2 linked regions of the Chelatococcus sp. YT9 genome follow. The protein of the gene in region 1 interacts with the protein of each later gene in a pairwise test. Links are inferred from orthologs where the notes say so. Each region holds a gene or a part of one and is shown on either strand. Other genes may lie near its edges. The genes, in order: KIO76_RS09655 and KIO76_RS06440.

The links.
Region 2: the proteins of KIO76_RS09655 (region 1) and KIO76_RS06440 interact in binary tests that used the Escherichia coli proteins (3 or more experiments, as listed by UniProt). The link is inferred for Chelatococcus sp. YT9 from one-to-one orthologs.

The regions. Positions count from the first base shown.
Region 1 is NZ_JAHBRW010000001.1:2,135,277-2,138,145, reverse strand. It holds KIO76_RS09655 (peptide deformylase), read left to right. Parts: upstream 1-1,108; coding sequence 1,109-1,630; downstream 1,631-2,869. Other genes in the region: KIO76_RS09645 (S-(hydroxymethyl)glutathione dehydrogenase/class III alcohol dehydrogenase), read right to left, coding at 2,760-2,869; fghA (S-formylglutathione hydrolase), read right to left, coding at 1,902-2,747; KIO76_RS09660 (DNA recombination protein RmuC), read right to left, coding at 1-953. UniProt on the Escherichia coli protein: Removes the formyl group from the N-terminal Met of newly synthesized proteins. Requires at least a dipeptide for an efficient rate of reaction. N-terminal L-methionine is a prerequisite for activity but the enzyme has broad specificity at other positions.
Region 2 is NZ_JAHBRW010000001.1:1,420,624-1,436,346, forward strand. Bases 7,124-10,053 are described here. They hold KIO76_RS06440 (aspartate-semialdehyde dehydrogenase), read right to left. Parts: upstream 9,141-10,053; coding sequence 8,106-9,140; downstream 7,124-8,105. Other genes in these bases: purH (bifunctional phosphoribosylaminoimidazolecarboxamide formyltransferase/IMP cyclohydrolase), read left to right, coding at 7,124-7,290; KIO76_RS06435 (carbonic anhydrase), read left to right, coding at 7,350-8,015; KIO76_RS06445 (hypothetical protein), read left to right, coding at 9,632-10,053. In the rest of the region: KIO76_RS06405 (TRAP transporter substrate-binding protein), read left to right, coding at 1-715; KIO76_RS06410 (DUF1674 domain-containing protein), read right to left, coding at 724-963; zinc metalloprotease HtpX, read left to right, coding at 1,114-2,058; KIO76_RS06420 (transcription antitermination factor NusB), read left to right, coding at 2,340-3,659; KIO76_RS31555 (heparinase II/III family protein), read left to right, coding at 3,774-5,561; more of purH, read left to right, coding at 5,698-7,123; more of KIO76_RS06445, read left to right, coding at 10,054-10,621; KIO76_RS06450 (ABC transporter substrate-binding protein), read left to right, coding at 11,133-12,752; KIO76_RS06455 (ABC transporter permease), read left to right, coding at 12,762-13,847; KIO76_RS06460 (ABC transporter permease), read left to right, coding at 13,897-14,814; KIO76_RS06465 (ABC transporter ATP-binding protein), read left to right, coding at 14,826-15,692; KIO76_RS06470 (ABC transporter ATP-binding protein), read left to right, coding at 15,689-15,723.

The sequences.
Region 1 (2,869 bases):
TGGATGGTCTCGGCTTCCTCGCGCATGCGCGCATCCCGCACGAGAGACTGCATCACCTGAATGGCGAGCGCCAGCAGCGACGGCGAAACGATGATCACCCGGGCGCGATGGGCGCGCGCCACGACATCCTCGAAATGCTCCTGCAGGTCTGCATAGATCGCCTCCGACGGCACGAACAGCAGCGCCAGATCCTGCGTCTCGCCAGGCACGAGATATTTCTCGGCAATATCCTTCACATGGGTCGCCACGTCAGTCTTGACCCGCGCCGCCGCCGTGCGGCGCATCTCGTCGCTGGTGGCCCCACGAAACGCGAGAAAGCTCTCCAGCGGAAACTTGGCATCGATGACGAGGGGATGATCACCCGGCAGGCGGATCAGGCAGTCCGGCCTGCGGCCGTTGCGCAACGTCGCCTGAAAGGCATAGTGCCCGGCCGGGAGACCATCGCGGACGATCGTCTCCATGCGCCCCTGACCATAGGCACCACGTGCCTGCTTGTTGGCTAGGATATCCTTGAGACCGACTACTTCGCCGGTCAGGTTGGTGAGGTTCTTCTGGGCCGCGTCGATCACTGCGAGACGCTCGTTAAGGCGTGCGATATGCTCACCTGTCGTTCGCGACGAAACCTCGAGCCCCTGCCCAACGCGATGCTGGAGGCCGTCCAGCCGTTCGGCAACGAAGCGGGCAAAATCCTGCTGGCGCGACCCGAAGATCTCGGCGATCGTCTGCAGCCGGCCCGTCATCTCCGCCTGGATGCGATTGAGCTCAGCGACCTTGTCGTCCATCTCCCGCGCCCGCTCGGCCGCCTCAGCGGCTTCGATCCGGCGCTCACGATTGGTGCGCGCGATGAAAACAGCGAGCAAAAGCAGAATAACCACCGCTGCGCCCGCCGCGCCGACAATGATTTCGCCTGCGGTGAGCGGATATCCTGCCAGGTTCAACAGGGTCTGATTCATCGGAGAACTGAGACTCGCCTCACCATCAATGCGAACAAAAGAAGAACACATTGACCCTTGCGGCGCAAGTGATTATGTGGCTGTTACACTGTCGTTTTCAGGCCTCGACAGCATCGTCCCACAGCTTCCTGTAAAAGGCCCTGCAAGTCTGCGCCATGGCTATAAAACCTATCGTCCTTATCCCAGACCAGCGGCTCAAGACCGCATCCGAGCCTGTGACGGAGATCACCGACGAGATCCGCACGCTTGCCGCCGACATGCTGGAAACGATGTACGACGCGCCAGGAATCGGTCTGGCAGCCGTGCAGATCGGGGTCATGAAGCGTCTGCTCGTCATCGACGTTGCCGGAAAGGATGAGCCGCGCGCGCCGATGGTGGTGATCAATCCCGAGATCACGTGGGAATCCGACGAAGAGTTCAGCATTCACGAGGAAGGCTGCCTTTCGATTCCCGACTATTACGAGGAAGTGGAGCGCCCGGCAAAAATCCGCGTGCGCTATATGGACCTCGACGGCAAGACCCAGGAGATCGAGGCCGAGGGCATACTCGCGACCTGCCTGCAACACGAGATCGACCATCTCGACGGGGTTCTCTTCATCGACTACCTGTCTAAGCTGAAGCGCGACCGGGTGATGAAGAAATTCACCAAGGCTGCGAAGCGCGAAGCCGTGGGTTAAGGCCACCCGGCGGTTGGCGCCGCCGTGGTCATTCCGGAGCAAGCCGGAGGCTTGAGCCCCGAATCCATGAACACGTCGGGACCCTACAATACGCCATCCGTGGTGCTGGATCCCCTTCCCGGCGCTGCGCGCGCCGGGGATGACACCCCTTCGGAGAACGCTTCCCCCCTGTGTTTGTCTTGGCCTCTTTGTCAGGGACCGTTGTCATGGCCGAGCTTGTCCCGGCCATCCCGACGGGTGAGGCGGCGCACTGCCACGCCGCATTGTACCCTCACGCCCTGAGCCGCTCCGCATGCCACTTCAGGTGATCCGCGATGAAGGTCGCGATGAAGAAATAGGAGTGGTCGTAGCCCTCCTGCCGGCGCAGCGTCAGCGCAATGCCCGCCTTCGCGCAGGCCGCCTCAAGAAGCTCCGGCTTGAGCTGATTCGCAAGGAACCCGTCCGCGGTACCCTGATCGACCAGGAGATCCGCGACGCGGGCGCCGTCCTCGATCAAGGCGCAAGCGTCATAGGCGCGCCACGCGGCCTTGTCCGGGCCGAGATAGCCGCCCAAGGCCTTCTCGCCCCACGGGCAGTTCATCGGCGAGACGATCGGCGCGAAGGCCGAGACGGCCTTGAACCGGCCTGGGTTTTTCAGGGCGAGCGTCAAGGCGCCGTGCCCGCCCATGGAATGGCCAGTGATGCCCTGCCGCGTCCCATCGACCGGCAGCTCCGCGCCGACGAGCTCCGGCAGTTCCCGGCCGATGTAGCTCGCCATGCGGTAGTTGCGCGCATATGGCGCAACGGTGGCATCGACATAGAAGCCCGCGCCGAGGCCGAAGTCATAGGCGCCGTCGGGATCATCCGGCACGCCTTCGCCGCGCGGGCTGGTGTCGGGCGCGATCACCATGAGCCCGAGTTCCGCAGCCACGCGCTGGGCGCCGGCCTTCACGGTGAAGTTCTCCTCCGTGCAGGTGAGGCCCGAGAGGAACCACACCACCGGCACCTTGCCCGCGGCCGCCTGCGGCGGCACGAAGGCGGAAAAGCGCATGTCCGTGCCGGTCTCGGTGGAGCGATGCTTGTAGACGCGCTGCTCGCCCCCGAAGGAGCGCGCGCTGGAGACGAGTTCGAGCGTCATCGCGAATTCCCGTCAGTACACGACGACGGAGCGGATGGACTTGCCCTCATGCATCAGGTCGAAGGCCGTGTTGATTTCATCGAGCGGCATGGTGTGGGTGATCAGGTCGTCGATGTTGATCT
Region 2 (15,723 bases), 710 kb from region 1 along the record:
GCTGCTCAATGGCGGCGGCAATGCGCTGATGGACGAAGCCCTGGCTAAGTTCAACGTAGTTGGGTTCCCATGTGGCCAATCCGGAACCCAAATGGGCGGTTGGTTCCGTAAGGAGATCAACACGCCGGACGACTGGAAAGGACTCAAATTCCGCATCGGAGGCCTGGGTGGCGACGTGCTCGCGCGGCTCGGCGTGGTGCCCCAGCAGATCGCCGGCGGCGACATCTATCCGGCGCTCGAACGCGGCACGATCGACGCCGCCGAATTCGTCAGCCCATACGATGATGAGAAGCTCGGCTTCGCCAAGGTGGCCAAATACTACTATGCGCCCGGCTTCTGGGAGGGCGGCGCCATGCTCCACATGGTCGTCAACAAGGAGAAGTGGGACGCGCTGCCCAAGCACTACCAGGCGATCATGCGCCAGGCGGCCGATGCCTCAACCAACTGGATGCTGGCGAAATACGACGCCTTCAATGGCCCAGCCCTGAAGCGCCTCATCGGAACCGGCACGGAGCTGCGTTTCTTCCCGAATGCGGTGCTCGATTCCGCGTGGAATGCGGCTCATGAACTCTACGGCGAAATGGCCGCCAAGAACCCCTTGTTCAAGAAGGCGCTGGAATCGATGATCGCATTCCGCACGGAGAATTATCTCTGGTGGCAGGTCAACGAATACGCGTTTGACACCCTGATGATCCGCAATCGCACCAAGGTGTGACCCTCTGATCAGAAGTCGCTGGCGATGCCTTTGACTTCCCAGTCATCATAGCGCACGGGCTCCGGCCCGTTGCGCCCGTTGATTTCGCGGTTGGCCGTCAACGCAGCGGTACGGGCGTCGATCGCCGCGCGACGTTCGGCGGCTTCGGCCAGCGCGCGTTGGGCGGCGGGAGTAAGCGGCTTGCGCGGCGTCTCCGCCACCGACCCGGCGCCGGCTATGCCGGAGGGCAGCTTGTCGGGGCTAGTCACAGAAATTGCTCCACTTATGGACGTTCCATGCTCTTGAACGCAGGGGCTATCCTCCTCCACATATAGAGCACGATCCCAAGGATGCCATATCCTTATGGCAGGTAGAACCCAGGCTCGACGGAGCTGACTGGGGATCGGTGGAGGGTGCGGATGAACTACGTGAAGACCGGTATGCTGCTTGCGGCACTGACGGCGCTGTTCGGCGTGGTCGGTTATCTCATCGGCGGCGCGGCTGGCCTTCTCATCGCCCTGGCGCTCGCGGCGGGCATGAATCTGTTCAGCTATTGGAATTCGGATCGCCTCGCCCTGGCGGCTTACAACGCCCAGGAAGTCGACGAGCGCGCCGCGCCGGAATACGTCGGCATGGTCCGCCAGCTCGCTGAGCGCGCCGGACTGCCAATGCCGCGCGTCTATATCATCGACAACCCCCAGCCCAACGCCTTCGCGACCGGCCGCAACCCCGAGAATGCCGCCGTGGCCGCGACAACGGGCCTCATGCGCATTCTGAGCCGCGAGGAACTGGCCGGCGTCATGGCCCATGAGCTCGCCCATATCAAGAACCACGACACGTTGACGATGACGATCTCGGCCACCATTGCCGGCGCGATCTCCTCGATCGCCCAGTTCGGCCTGTTCTTCGGTGGCGGAAACCGCAACAACAACGGGCTAGGCACGATTGGCACCATTCTGCTCGTCGTGCTGGCGCCGATTGCGGCGATGATCATCCAGATGGCAGTCAGTCGCTCGCGCGAATATGAGGCCGATCGGATGGGGGCGGAATTCTGCGGCAATCCCTTGTGGCTCTCCACCGCTCTCGCCAAGATTTCCCAGGGTGTTGCCCATATCCCGAACGAGGACGCCGAGAGCCATCCGGCCACCGCGCCGATGTTCATCATCAATCCTCTGTCCGGGCGCGCGATGGATAATCTGTTCTCCACTCATCCGGCCACGGAAAACCGGATCGCCGCACTTAAGCAGCTTGCCCACAGCATGGGCGTGACACCGCCGCGCTCATCCTCCTTCCTCGGAGGCGCCCAGCGCGCCGCGGGCCCCTGGGGGAGCAGATCACGCCCGCGCAGCGGCCCCTGGGGTTAAGCCGGCGCGAAGGCGTGCGCGCAGGGCAACCATCGCGATCCCGCGTGATTAAATGTCGACAAATGCCATCGCTTCGCGGAAAAGGCGTGCTGATGGCATGGCCTGGCGCGCCCGCCGCTTCCTCGATCCGGATTGTCGCGCCAGCCTGTCGCCCGAAGTTCTTCAGAGTTTAAGCCCATGACAGGTCCTGCCACAGGGGATCGGCCCAGTTGAAACCCTCGGTTCCGGCACACCGCGGCCGATCACGGCGGGATGATCCGCCTGGACTCGCCGCGCGTCGCATGGCCGCGGCGGCGTTGACTCGCATCCTGGGCCATAGCGAGGGCTTGGAAGATCTGTTTGACGGCACCGCAGCACGCCGTGCCGCTTCACGGGATAGCAGGCCCGCTGGCGTCGAGCTCGATCTGCGCGACAGGGCTTTGGCGCGCGCCATTACGACCGCCGCCCTTCGCCGTCTCGGCACCCTGCGCAAGGCGATAGGCGACCGTCTGCAGAAGGGCCTGCCGCGCAACTCCGGCGCGCTTGAGGCCATCCTGCTCGTCGGGGCGGCCCAGTTGCTGCTGCTCGACGTACCGGATCACGCGGCTGTGACCACAGCGGTGGACCTTGCCCGCGGCGACAAGCGCGCTTTTCCCTATGCCAAGCTGGTCAACGCCGTGCTGCGCCGTATCGCAGCCGACCGTGAGGCGATCCTGGCCGCGACAGATCCTTTCGATGTCGATACGCCGACGTGGCTGCGCTCCCGCTGGAGCGACGCGTACGGCGAGGCGACAGCACGGCAGATCGCGGCTGCGCACGGGCGAGAGCCCTCGATCGACATCACCGTGAAAGCCGACGCGCCGCATTGGGCGGAACAGCTCGGCGGCCTCCTCCTTCCAACCGGATCGATCCGCCTGACGACGCGAACGCCTGTGGCGGAACTGCCCGGCTATGCCGAGGGCGCCTGGTGGGTGCAGGATGCCGCGGCCGCCGTTCCGGCTCGGCTCCTTCGCGTCCGGCCTGGCGAGACAGTGCTCGATCTCTGCGCCGCGCCGGGCGGCAAGACGGCTCAGCTCGCAGCCGCCGGCGCCGACGTCACCGCCGTGGACAGAGCTGAAGCGAGGCTGGAGCGCCTCAAGGAGAACATGAAGCGGCTCAGGCTCACTGCGGCCTGTCGGAGGGCGGACGCGGGCACCTTTCAGCACCCGCCCGCCGATGCCGTCCTGCTCGACGCGCCGTGCAGCGCGACCGGCACTATTCGCCGCCATCCTGATGTGGCCTGGACAAAGCGCCCGGAGGATATTGCGGCGCTGGCTTTGATCCAGCAGCAGTTGCTGGACCATGCGGCCAGCCTGGTCAAACCCAGAGGCGTGCTCGTCTATTGCACCTGCTCCCTTGAGCCCGAGGAAGGTGAAGCACAGACCAGTGCATTCCTCGCCCGGCATCCGGAATTCCGTCGCGAGGCCATCGCAGCGGCCGAGGTCGGCGGTGTCGATCATCTCATCACGCGTGACGGCGACTTCCGCAGCCTTCCCAGCGCAAGCGTCACATTGGCCGATGGAACCGTCGTCGATGGCTTTGATGGCTTCTACGCCGCCCGTTTGCGGCGGAGTGACACCTGAAACGAGGGCAACTGAAACGTTAACTTCTGCCCGCTATCTTCGCCGATTGGTAACGGTGCTGGAGCACTGAGCGGTCATGCGCATCGACCGGTCGGTTGATACGGGACGGGATGAGTGGACGCAGTTGCCGTGAGGAGAGCTGAAGTACAGAAGACAAAAACGGTCGCGTCCCCAGGAACCGACCGTTGGCGTCTTTACGGGCTCGCCCTTGGCGAGGGCTGGCGACGCCTGCGCTATTGTGCCGTCAGCGCATGGCGCAGCGTTTTTTCCCTGCATCGTTTCGCGCCGGATCGCATTCTCATCGTGCCCCAGGACCTGCGGACCGCGGATCCGACCGTCGCGGGTGACATTTACTCCGGCTATTACGCTCTCGCCGGCCGGGTTGTGAATACGCGCGGATCATCCCCGTTCAACGAGGAGCCGCCGAGCCGCGCTTGGGCGGAGGCTCTTTATGGCTTTGGCTGGCTACGACATCTACGGGCCGCGGATTCGGCGCTGTCGCGCGCCAATGCGCGCGCCCTGGTCGATGATTTCTTCAATCACGCCACCTCGCGCCACGGCATCGCAACCAAGCCACGCGTCGCCGCGCGCCGGCTCATCTCGCTCCTCGATCACTCCCCACTCGTGCTCGACGGCGCTGACCGCGGCTTCTACCGGCGGTTCACGCGCACCCTCGGCCGGACCGCCGTTCAGCTCCAGCTTTCGGTCGCCGGCGGATTGCGAGGTAACGACAGGCTTATCGCAGCCGTCGCGCTGGCCTACGCCGGGCTCTGCCTGAACGGCCCGAGCCGGGTGCTACGGCAGGCGAACCGCCTGCTGACCGACGAGTTGAACCGCCAGGTGCTGCCCGATGGCGGCCATATCAGTCGCAATCCACGCGTCGTGGTGGAGCTCCTGACCGATCTGCTGCCGTTGAGCCAGACGTACGCGGCGAGGGGTGCTGAACCGCCGCCGGCGCTCATCGGCGCCATTGATCGGATGATGCCCGTACTGCGCATGTTCCGGCATGGCGAAGGATCGCTAGGCCTGTTCAACGGCATGGGTCTCACAAAGCCGGACCTCATCGCGACCCTCCTCGCCTATGACGACGTGCGCGCCAAGGCGATGGAACATGCACCGCACTCTGGCTACGAACGTCTCGAAGCCGGAGAGGCGATCGTCTTGATGGATGTCGGCACACCGCCCCCCGCTGAATTCTCGCGTGAGGCCCACGCTGGCTGCCTGTCCTTCGAAATGTCAGTCGGGGCGTACCGTCTCGTGGTGAATTGCGGAGCACCGCGCCCTGGCACCGGCCCGTCGGCATTCGCTGCGCGCTCCACAGCGGCTCACTCCACCGTCACCATGGGCGACGTGTCGTCCTGCCATTTTGCAGGCGCTACCAGCGGCAACACGGTCGGCTGGTGGCTCAGCCGCTTCATCGGCACCCCTGTGCTGTCAGGACCGCGCCACGTTCCAGCAACGCGAGAGACCCTCCCGGACGGCATCAGCATCAAGGCCTCGCACGATGGCTATCTCAGCCGCTTCGGAGTGATCCACGAGCGCCGGCTCGATCTGGGCGGACACGGCGACAGGCTCGAAGGCGAGGACAGCTTCATTTCGGAAGGGCCGGCGAGGCCCGGCGAGACTGACACGACGCTACGGTTCCATCTGCATCCCTCCGTCCGCGCCTCGCGGATCGCCGATGGCCCAGGCATCTTCCTCGTATTGCCGAACCAGGATTGCTGGAGCTTCGAGGCGGACGCGGGAGAACTCAGCCTTGAAGAGAGCGTGTTTTTCGCCGCCTCGGATGGGATCAGGCGCACGACACAAATCGTCGTGACCCTTGACGCCGGCTTGACGCGATCGGTGCGTTGGCGCTTCCTGCACCTCGGCCACAGACCGCAGGGGGAAAGCGAAAGCTGACCGCAGCGCCCCTTTCAGGGGAACCAGCGCGCCGAACCCGCGTCGATCCTGCAGCTTTTGCCGAAGGCCGCTTTCGTGCTAATCGCGACGCATCCACATCTAAGGTGGAGCGAAGCGACATTCTCGACGGAAGCCGATGCTTGAACATCCAAAGCCCCTGACACGTGCCCTTCTCTCGGTTTCGGACAAGACCGGCCTCGTCGATTTTGCCCGCAGCCTCATTGAACACGGCGTCTCGCTAATTTCCACCGGCGGCACATACAAGGCCATTGCCGAGGCAGGCCTGCCAGTCACGGAAGTGTCTGATGTCACCGGTTTTCCCGAGATGATGGATGGCCGCGTGAAGACCCTTCACCCTGCCGTCCATGGTGGTCTTCTCGCAATCCGCGAAAATCCCTCCCACCAGGCCGCGCTCCTTGCGCACGGCATCGCGACCATCGATCTGCTCGTCGTCAACCTCTATCCCTTCGAGGCGACGCTTGCGGGCGGCGGCTCCTTCGATGATTGCGTCGAGAACATCGACATCGGTGGCCCCGCCATGATCCGCGCCGCCGCCAAGAACCACACGGATGTCGCCGTTGTTGTTGAACCGTCCGACTACGAGGCGGTTCTGCAGGAGCTCGCCGCCCACGACGGGTCCACCACCCTGCCGTTGCGCCGCCGTCTCGCCCAGAAGGCCTATGCCCGCACCGCCAGCTATGACGCTGCCATCTCCAACTGGCTGGCCCGTGAGATCGGCGAGGAAGCGCCGGCTTTCCGCGCCTTGGGCGGTTCGCTGATCCAGCCCATGCGCTACGGCGAAAACCCCCATCAGCCGGGGGCGTTCTACCGTACGGCGGAAGCGAGGCCCGGCGTCGCCACTGCCCGCCAGCTCCAGGGCAAGCAGCTTTCCTACAACAACATCAACGACACCGATGCGGCCTTCGAATGCGTCGCGGAATTCGACCCCGCGCGCACGTCCGCCGTCGTCATCGTGAAACATGCCAATCCCTGCGGCGTGGCCGAGGGATCTTCCCTGCTCGAGGCTTATGAGAAGGCGCTGGCCTGCGACCCCGTCTCCGCCTTCGGCGGCATCGTCGCCCTCAACCAGACCTTGGATGCCGACGCAGCCCGCAAGATTGTCGAGATCTTCACTGAAGTCATCATCGCCCCCGACGCGAGCGAGGAGGCGATTGCATTGGTCGCCGCCAAGAAGAACCTGAGGCTTCTCCTGACCGGCGGCCTGCCGGATCCGCGCGCGCCGGGCCTCGGCTTCAAAACCGTGGGAGGGGGGTTCCTTGTCCAGGCGCGCGATAACGCCGTCATCGACGACATGCCGCTCGAGGTCGTGACGAAGCGCGCGCCAACGGAGGCCGAACGCGCCGATCTGATCTTCGCCTTCCGAGTCGCGAAGCACGTGAAGTCGAACGCCATCGTTTATGCCAAAGGCGGCGCGACCGTCGGTGTCGGCGCAGGCCAGATGAGCCGCGTCGACTCCTCGCGCATCGCGGCCTGGAAAGCTGCCGAGGCAGCCCGTACCGCCGGCTTGCCGCGCTCATTGGCCGAAGGTTCCGTCGTCGCGTCCGACGCCTTCTTCCCCTTTGCCGATGGGCTTCTGGCAGCGGCTGAGGCGGGGGCCACGGCCGTGATCCAGCCCGGAGGCTCGATGCGCGACGACGAGGTGATCAAGGCCGCCGATGGAGCCGGACTCGCAATGGTGTTCACCCGCCATCGCCATTTTCGCCACTGACCCGGGTGGCCGATGCCGGCGTCGGCCGGCAACACGGTTTGCGTAACAGGGAGACCCCAATGTTTCCGGAGCAACTCACGGCAGGCTATCGGGCTTTTCTCGATAGCCGTTTTCCCAGCGAGCGCAGCCGCTACAAGCAGTTGGCGGAAAAGGGACAGAAGCCGGAGGTCATGGTCATCGGCTGCTGCGATTCGCGTGTATCACCCGAGGTGATCTTCGACGCCAGCCCCGGCGAGCTCTTCGTCGCCCGCAATGTGGCCAATCTGGTACCTCCTTACGAGACCGGAGGCGACTTCCATGGGACCAGCGCCGCGCTCGAATTCGCGGTGCAGGCGCTCAAGGTCAAGCACATCGTTGTGCTCGGCCATGCGAGCTGTGGTGGCATCCGCGCCTTCGCTGATGACGCCGAACCCTTGTCACCGGGTAATTTCATTGGCAAATGGATGGCCCTTATCGCGCCCGCCGCAGAGAAGCTCGGCAGTCCCGCCGGGGACCGCAGCTCCTATCTGACAAAGCTCGAGCATGCCGCGATCGAGATGAGCCTCGCCAATCTCATGACCTTCCCCTGCATCGAGATCCTGGTGAACCAGGGCCGGCTCCAGCTGCATGGCGCCTATTTCGGCGTGGCGAGCGGACAGCTTCTCGTGCGGGACCCCGCAACTGGCGTCTTTGAGGCCGTTTTTCCGGACCACCCCGGCAGAGCCTCGTTGTTCGACTGCCGGTGATCCCCGGCCGCCTATCGCGAGCTCACGCCACAAAGCAAAAGCGCGGCCATGAAGCCGCGCCTTTTCCTATGACCGCTCTGTTGCGCGAGGTTACGCCGCCTTGGCCTTCGGCGTGATCAGCTTACGGTTCACCAGGGCCTCGGCGATCTGCACCGCGTTGAGCGCCGCACCCTTGCGGAGATTGTCCGACACGACCCACATGGCGAGGCCATTCTCGACAGTGCCATCCTCACGAATGCGCGAGATGTAGGTCGCGTCTTCGCCGGCAGCCTCATGAGGAGTGATGTAGCCGCCGTCCTCGCGCTTGTCGATCACGACACAGCCAGGAGCCGAACGCAGGATATCCCGGGCCTCATCGGCCGTGATCGGCTTCTCGAACTCGATATTGACCGCTTCTGAATGGGAAATGAAAACCGGCACGCGTACCGCGGTAGCGGTCAGCTTGATCTTCGGGTCGAGGATCTTCTTGGTCTCCGCGACCATCTTCCACTCTTCCTTCGTGTACCCGTCCTCCATGAACACGTCGATATGGGGGATCAGGTTGAAGGCGATCCGCTTCGTGAACTTGGTGGTCTTGAGCTCGCCGGCGGTGAAGATGGAACGGGTCTGGTTGAACAGTTCGTCCATGCCGTCCTTACCGGCGCCGGAGACCGACTGATAGGTCGCCACCACGACACGCTTGATCACCGCGTGGTCATGCAGGGGCTTGAGTGCCACGACGAGCTGAGCGGTCGAGCAGTTGGGATTGGCGATGATGTTCTTCTTCGTGAAGCCGGCGACCGCCTCGGCATTCACCTCGGGCACCACCAGCGGCACGTCCGGGTCCATGCGCCACGTCGAGGAATTGTCGATGACGACCGCGCCCTGAGCGCCGATCCGCGGCGACCATTCCTTCGACACGGCGCCACCGGCCGACATCAGGCAGATATCGATATCGGAGAAATCGTAGGTCTCGAGATCCTTCACCTTCAGTGTCTTGTCACCGAAGGAGACCTCCTGACCGATGCTGCGACGTGACGCGAGAGCAACGACCTCGTCGGCGGGAAAGGCCCGATCGGCGAGGATCTCCATCATCTCACGGCCTACGTTGCCCGTGGCGCCGACCACGGCGACCTTGAACCCCATCATCATCTCCTGTTGCGCTTCTCTCCCCGTCACCTATGGCGCCTTGCGGCACCGTCCTCTCGCCCCGCGGGAGAGAGAACGGGGAACGAGCGGAGGCTCAGCCGGTCGCTTTCGCGACCGTCGTGACGGTTTTCCGTTTCGTCGTGGTGTGAAGCGCCACCATGGCTGTTCCGTCGCAATCCGGCTCAAGTCTGGGAGTGAGCAACATCAGACGGAGGCTCCTGTCAAGGGGGCAGATGCGAAAGCGGCCGACGGAGCGCACTAAATCACGAGTGGATTGCACAACATGCCACTAGCGCTCGAACCCGGCGGAGCGCTCAATCCGTATCGGGATATCCGCAATCCTTTGTTCACCCTTCGTGGAAAAAGGCGGGCACCAATAACGGGTGAACAACGTTGGGGGTCCAAAGTCGTGGCGTCGATGTGGCATGAGTGGGCGGTCACGCCCGGCTATCGCGTCCGGACCAACAGCAACGGATCTCGATCACGCTATGAATTCTCGTTACGGCGATACGAATTGGGACGAGGATTCGGAATTCACCCGGCTGGCTGACGCCATCTCCGGCAAACGCGCCGCGCCGAAAGGATCGCCCTACAAGACTCTGCACCGCCAGAGCACGAAGAAGCACGCGGGCAAGCCTGATCACGCGGGTATCTCGCATCATCGTGTGCATATCAGGGCAACACCCGATCGCCAGGTCCGTCGCGCGGCGCCCAAAAGCAATCGCATCAGTGCAGGGCTGGTCGCGCTCGGGCTTCTGGCCGCGGCCGGCGGGGCGCTCCTTACGCACAAGTTGCTCGAGCCGCCGGCCACTCCCGACGTGCGGGAAGAGCGCAACGCCCCGCTCGACTACACGATAAAGCCGACCCCGGCGGTCGATGCTCTGGGGCAGGCGCTTCCCATATGGGTTCGGCTGGCGAAACCGGCAATCACGGTCGTCAATCCGGCATCCGCGCTCAAGACCGTCGACGTTGCCTATGAAACTTGGCAGCACGGGCTTGGCGGGCAGCGGGACATCACGGTTTTCGGGCGCTTCACCGAGGGCCTTTACGTCTTCATGTCCTTCTACCGGCAGGGCGAGGAGGCGCAGGCCGCTCCAACATTCTTCGTCGACGCCGCGCGCCAGGCGGCCGAAGCCGGCATCGGCGTGATCCGAACGGATGTTCCGGCCGTTCGCTCAACGAAATTCGGCCCCACGGAGATGGCCAACGGCGTCTTGACCAATGGAACGCTGCGCCGCGACTGCCTCGTGTTCCGCAATCGCAGCGCCGACAGCAGCTTGAGCATATCAGGCTGGGCCTGCGGGGCTGCCGATCACCCGATCGAGGGCGACACGCTGGCCTGTCTGATCGACGGCACGGGGTTCGCGGCGAGTGACGCGGCGCTCAACCAGCACTTGGCTGCATCCGAGACCAAGAGGCGCCCGGGTTGCGCCGCCCAACCGGCCGCGCCCGCGAAATTGCCGCAGCGTCGCTCCTGACCCGACCGCCGGGCCGTGCCACATGCGCACGCAGCAGCGTGCAAACGCGACGGCTGCTCGCCTGCGCGGGAGACCGACAGCGAAGCGGCTCTGTTGCCTGAAATTGCATCATGGCATGTGAAGAGGCACGGGCGCCTTCTGGCGCGTTCCGCGTACCGTTTGACAACGATACACCAACGGTTACGATCGCCTCAGAACAGTTGCGTGCAGCAATGCATGCAGCGGATATACTAAGGGAACGCTCGTTAGTCTTTAGTATTACGGAAATTTGATCAACGTCTCGCTCCAACGTTGAGGGATGCCCTATTTGCGTATCTTTCGACAAGACGCCCGAGGACTTTCGATAGGACAGAATGATATCATCAGATGTCACCTCTATCTTGCCGGAACGCGCAAGTATTCCCGCGCAACGCAAATACAGATCGTCCGGGATCGTTTTTGACAATGAGCGCATATGGCATTGATGTTCAATGCAGCGAGGCGACTACCGTCAAAGCGAGGGGAAATAATCATGATCATGATGCGCAAAAACTGGAAGAGCGCCGCGATGGCCGGTGCCATGGCGGGGCTCATGGCGGGATTGCTGGCCAGCGTGTCACCTGTCGCAGCCGCCACCCCAAAAGATACGCTTGTGCTGGCTTGGGCAATCGACGACATCATCACGCTCGACCCGGCTGAATCGTTCGAGATCAGCGCCGGTGAGATCATGGGCAATACCTATGATCGGCTTGTGCGCTTCGATATCAACGATCCGTCCAAGCTTTACGGCGACATCGCCGATTCCTGGACAGTCTCGGACGACGGCAAGCTCTATACTTTCAAGCTGAAGCCGAACCTGAAATTTGCATCCGGCAACCCGCTGACGGCCGACGACGTCGTCTATTCGCTGCAACGGGCCGTCAAGCTCGACAAGACGCCGGCCTTCATCCTCACCCAGCTTGGATGGTCTAAGGACAACGTCGATAGCAAGGTCAAGAAGGTCGATGACCTGACCGTGACCCTCGAGACCGACAAGCCCTACGCGCCAAGCTTCGTCCTGAATTGCCTCACCGCCAATGTTGCGGCGATCATCGACAAGAAGCTCGTCGAGGCCAACGCCAAGGACGGCGACCTGGGCTATGGCTGGTTGAAGACACACTATGCCGGGTCCGGCCCGCTGAAGATCCGCGACTGGCGCGCCAACGAAATCCTCGCCATGGAGCGCAACGACAACTATTACGGCGAAAAATCCAAGCTGCCGCGCGTCATCTACCGCCACGTGAAAGAGAGCGCCACCCAGCGACTGCTCCTGGAAAAAGGCGATGTCGACATCGCGCGCAATCTGGAGCCCGGGGATCTCGACGCCGTCGCCAAGAATGCCGATGTGAGTGTCACCAATACGCCGAAGGGCACGATCTACTACTTCAGCCTCAACCAGAAGAACCCCACGCTGGCCAAGCCTGAGGTCCGGGAGGCCATGAAGTATCTCGTCGACTATGACGCGATCGGCAAGACCTTCATCAAGGGCATCGGCGAGATCCATCAGACCTTCCTGCCGAAGGGCCTGCTCGGCGCCTCCGATGAGAAGCCCTATAAGCTCGATGTCGCCAAGGCCAAGGAGCTTCTGGCCAAAGCAGGCCTGAAGGACGGGTTCACTATCACCATGGATGTGCGCAACACCCAACCGGTGACGGGCATAGCCGAAGCGGTGCAGCGCAGCTTCGCCCAGGCCGGCATCAAGATGGAAATCATTCCCGGAGACGGCAAACAGACGCTCACCAAATATCGTGCCCGCAATCATGACCTCTACATCGGTCAATGGGGGGCGGACTATTGGGACCCACATACGAATGCCGATACCTTTGCCCGCAATCCGGACAACTCCGACAACGCCTCCTCCAAGACCCTGGCTTGGCGCAATGATTGGGATATTCCGGAATTGACGAAGAAGGCCGATGCGGCCGTCCTGGAACGCGACACCGAAAAACGCGCTCAGCTGTACAAGGACATGCAGAAGGATGTGCTCGCGACGAGCCCCTATGTCATCATCTTCCAGATGATCGAGACGGCGGGCGTGCGCAAGGACGTCAAGGATTTCAAGCTCGGACCCACCTCGGACACGACCTACACCTTCAAGGCTTCCAAGAGCTGACGGCGCGTCATGGTCGTCACTGAGACGCCCCGGCCGGGTGGCATCAAGCCCACCCGGCCTCGCGCGAGATCCCGTTCATTAGCGGCCGCATCCAGCGTCGGGCGCTTCCTCGTCATCGTCGTTCTGACCTATCTCGGCCTACTGGCGGTCACGTTCTTCATCGGACGGGTCATTCCCGTCGATCCCGTGCTCGCCATCGTGGGTGACCGCGCGCCCACCCATGTGGTCGAACGCACCCGGGAGGAGCTCGGTCTCAACAAGCCGCTCATCGAGCAGTTCGTCATCTACGTCCGCAACGTGCTGACAGGAGACCTCGGCACATCGGTGCTGACATCGAACCGCGTGATCGACGATATCCGGCGCGTCTTTCCGGCCACGCTCGAGCTCGCGACGCTCGGCACACTCATCGGCGCTGTCTTCGGCATTCCGCTCGGCGTGCTTGCGGCCGTCAGGCGCGGAAGCCTTGCCGACCAGCTCGTGCGCGTGATCGGGCTCGTCGGCTATTCCGTGCCGATCTTCTGGCTCGGTCTGATGGCCCTGCTCGTCTTCTATGCGCGCCTCGGCTGGACGGAGGGACCGGGCCGCTTCGACATCATCTATGAATACACGATCACGCCGGTGACCGGCATTCTGCTCCTCGACACGGCGATGGCAGGGGAATGGGACGCGTTCCGCAACGTCGCGGGCCATCTCATCCTGCCCTCGGCGCTGCTCGGCTATTTCTCGCTGGCCTATATCAGCCGCATGACACGCTCGTTCATGCTGAACGAGCTCAGTCAGGAATATGTCGTCGCTGCCCGTGCCAAGGGCATTTCCGAGGCGCGCGTCATCTGGCGCCATGCCCTGCGTAACGCCGCCGTACCGCTCGTGACCGTGATCGTGCTGTCCTACGCCGGCCTGCTTGAAGGATCGGTGCTGACCGAATCCGTCTTTGCCTGGCCAGGGTTAGGACTTTACATCACCAATTCGCTCCAGAATGCCGACATGAACGCGGTGCTCGGCGGCACCATCGTGGTCGGCTCGGTCTTCATCGGGCTCAATCTCCTGTCGGACCTGCTCTATCGCTTCCTCGATCCAAGGACGAAGCGGCGATGAAGGCCGGCGAGCAGCGACATCTCATCATGACAGACATGCGATGACGGATATGGCTCAGCCCCAGGACTGGCGGGCATGGCTCACCAGCGATCGGCCGGCCTCTCGCAGCCAAGCACGCCTCGGCCGCGCCTTCGCCGGCTGGCAGCGTTTCACGGCCAACAAATTGGCCATGGTCGGCTTGGCGATCGTGCTCGGCCTCGTGCTGGTCGCGATCTTCGCAGACGTGATCGCCCCCTATTCCCCGGTGGAAGGGGGGGACCTGCGCACTGAAAGGCTGTTGCCACCAAGCGCCGCCCATCTCTTCGGGACCGACGACCAGGCGCGTGACATCTTCTCGCGCGTGGTCTACGGCTCGCGCATCACGCTGTTCGTCGTGGTGCTGGTCGCCATCATCGCCGCGCCCATCGGCCTTGTCGTCGGCACCGTCGCTGGCTATGCCGGCGGCTATGTCGATGCCATCCTGATGCGCATCACGGATATTTTCCTCGCCTTCCCGAAGCTCATTCTGGCGCTCGCGTTCGTTGCCGCGCTCGGCCCGGGAATCGAGAATGCGGTCATCGCGATCGCCATCACCTCATGGCCGCCATATGCCCGCATTGCTCGCGCCGAAACGCTCACCATCCGCTCCAGCGAATTCATCGCGGCCGTTGAACTGATGGGCGCATCCTCCTGGCGCATCGTGCTCCGCCACATCATGCCGCTGTGCGTGTCCTCTTTGATCATCCGCGTTACCCTCGACATGGCCGGCATCATCCTCACGGCCGCGGGCCTCGGCTTCCTGGGTCTCGGGGCTCAGCCGCCACTGCCGGAATGGGGCGCGATGATCGCCTCCGGCCGGCGTTTCGTGCTCGATCAATGGTGGGTCGCCGCCGCGCCGGGCGCCGCAATCTTCATCGTCAGCCTGGGCTTCAACCTGCTCGGCGATGGCCTGCGCGACGCGCTCGATCCCAAGGCCTCGGACCAATGAGCGGCGGACCTGTGAGCGATGGCCATGCGGCGGATCCGCGACTGAGCAAGCCGCTCCTCGAGGTCGAGGACCTGCGGGTGAGCTTCCCAAGCCGCAATGGTCCTGTCGAGGCGGTGCGTGGGGTCTCCTTCACCCTGGGGCGGGAAAGACTCGGCATCGTTGGGGAATCCGGCTCAGGGAAATCCCAGACGGGTCGCGCCATCATGGGGCTGACGCCGCCGCATGCCGAGATCACCGCGAGACGCCTCGCCTTCGCCGGAACGGACCTGATGGAGCTTTCAGCGCGCGAGCGGCGCGCCTTCCGCGGCGAGCGTATCGCGATGATCCTGCAGGACCCGAAATATTCGCTCAATCCCGTCATGACCATCGGCCAGCAGATCACAGAGACCCTGCGCGCCCACAGCGATGTGACGCGCGCGGTCGCGCGCGACCGCGCGTTGGAAATGCTAGCCGCGGTGCAGATCCGTGATCCCGAGCGCATTTTCGGGCTCTATCCGCATGAGGTGTCCGGCGGCATGGGCCAGCGCGCCATGATAGCCATGATGCTGATAGCCGACCCGGAGCTTCTGATCGCCGATGAGCCGACCTCCGCGCTCGATGTCACCGTGCAGCTGCAGGTTCTCGGTATTCTCGACCGGCTGGTCAGCGAGCGCGGGATGGGGCTCATCTTCATTTCCCACGATCTCCGGCTCGTCTCCTCCTTCTGCGACCGCGTCCTCGTGATGTATCGCGGGCGGATCGTCGAGGAGATCGCCGCCAATCGGCTCAGTGAGGCCACGCATCCCTACACCCGCGGGCTCATCAACTGCCTGCCGAAGATCGGCGATGACCGCCACCCCCTGCCGGTGCTCGACAGGCGGCCGGAGTGGGCGCAATGACCGACGCCCTCACCATCAGCAACCTCACTGT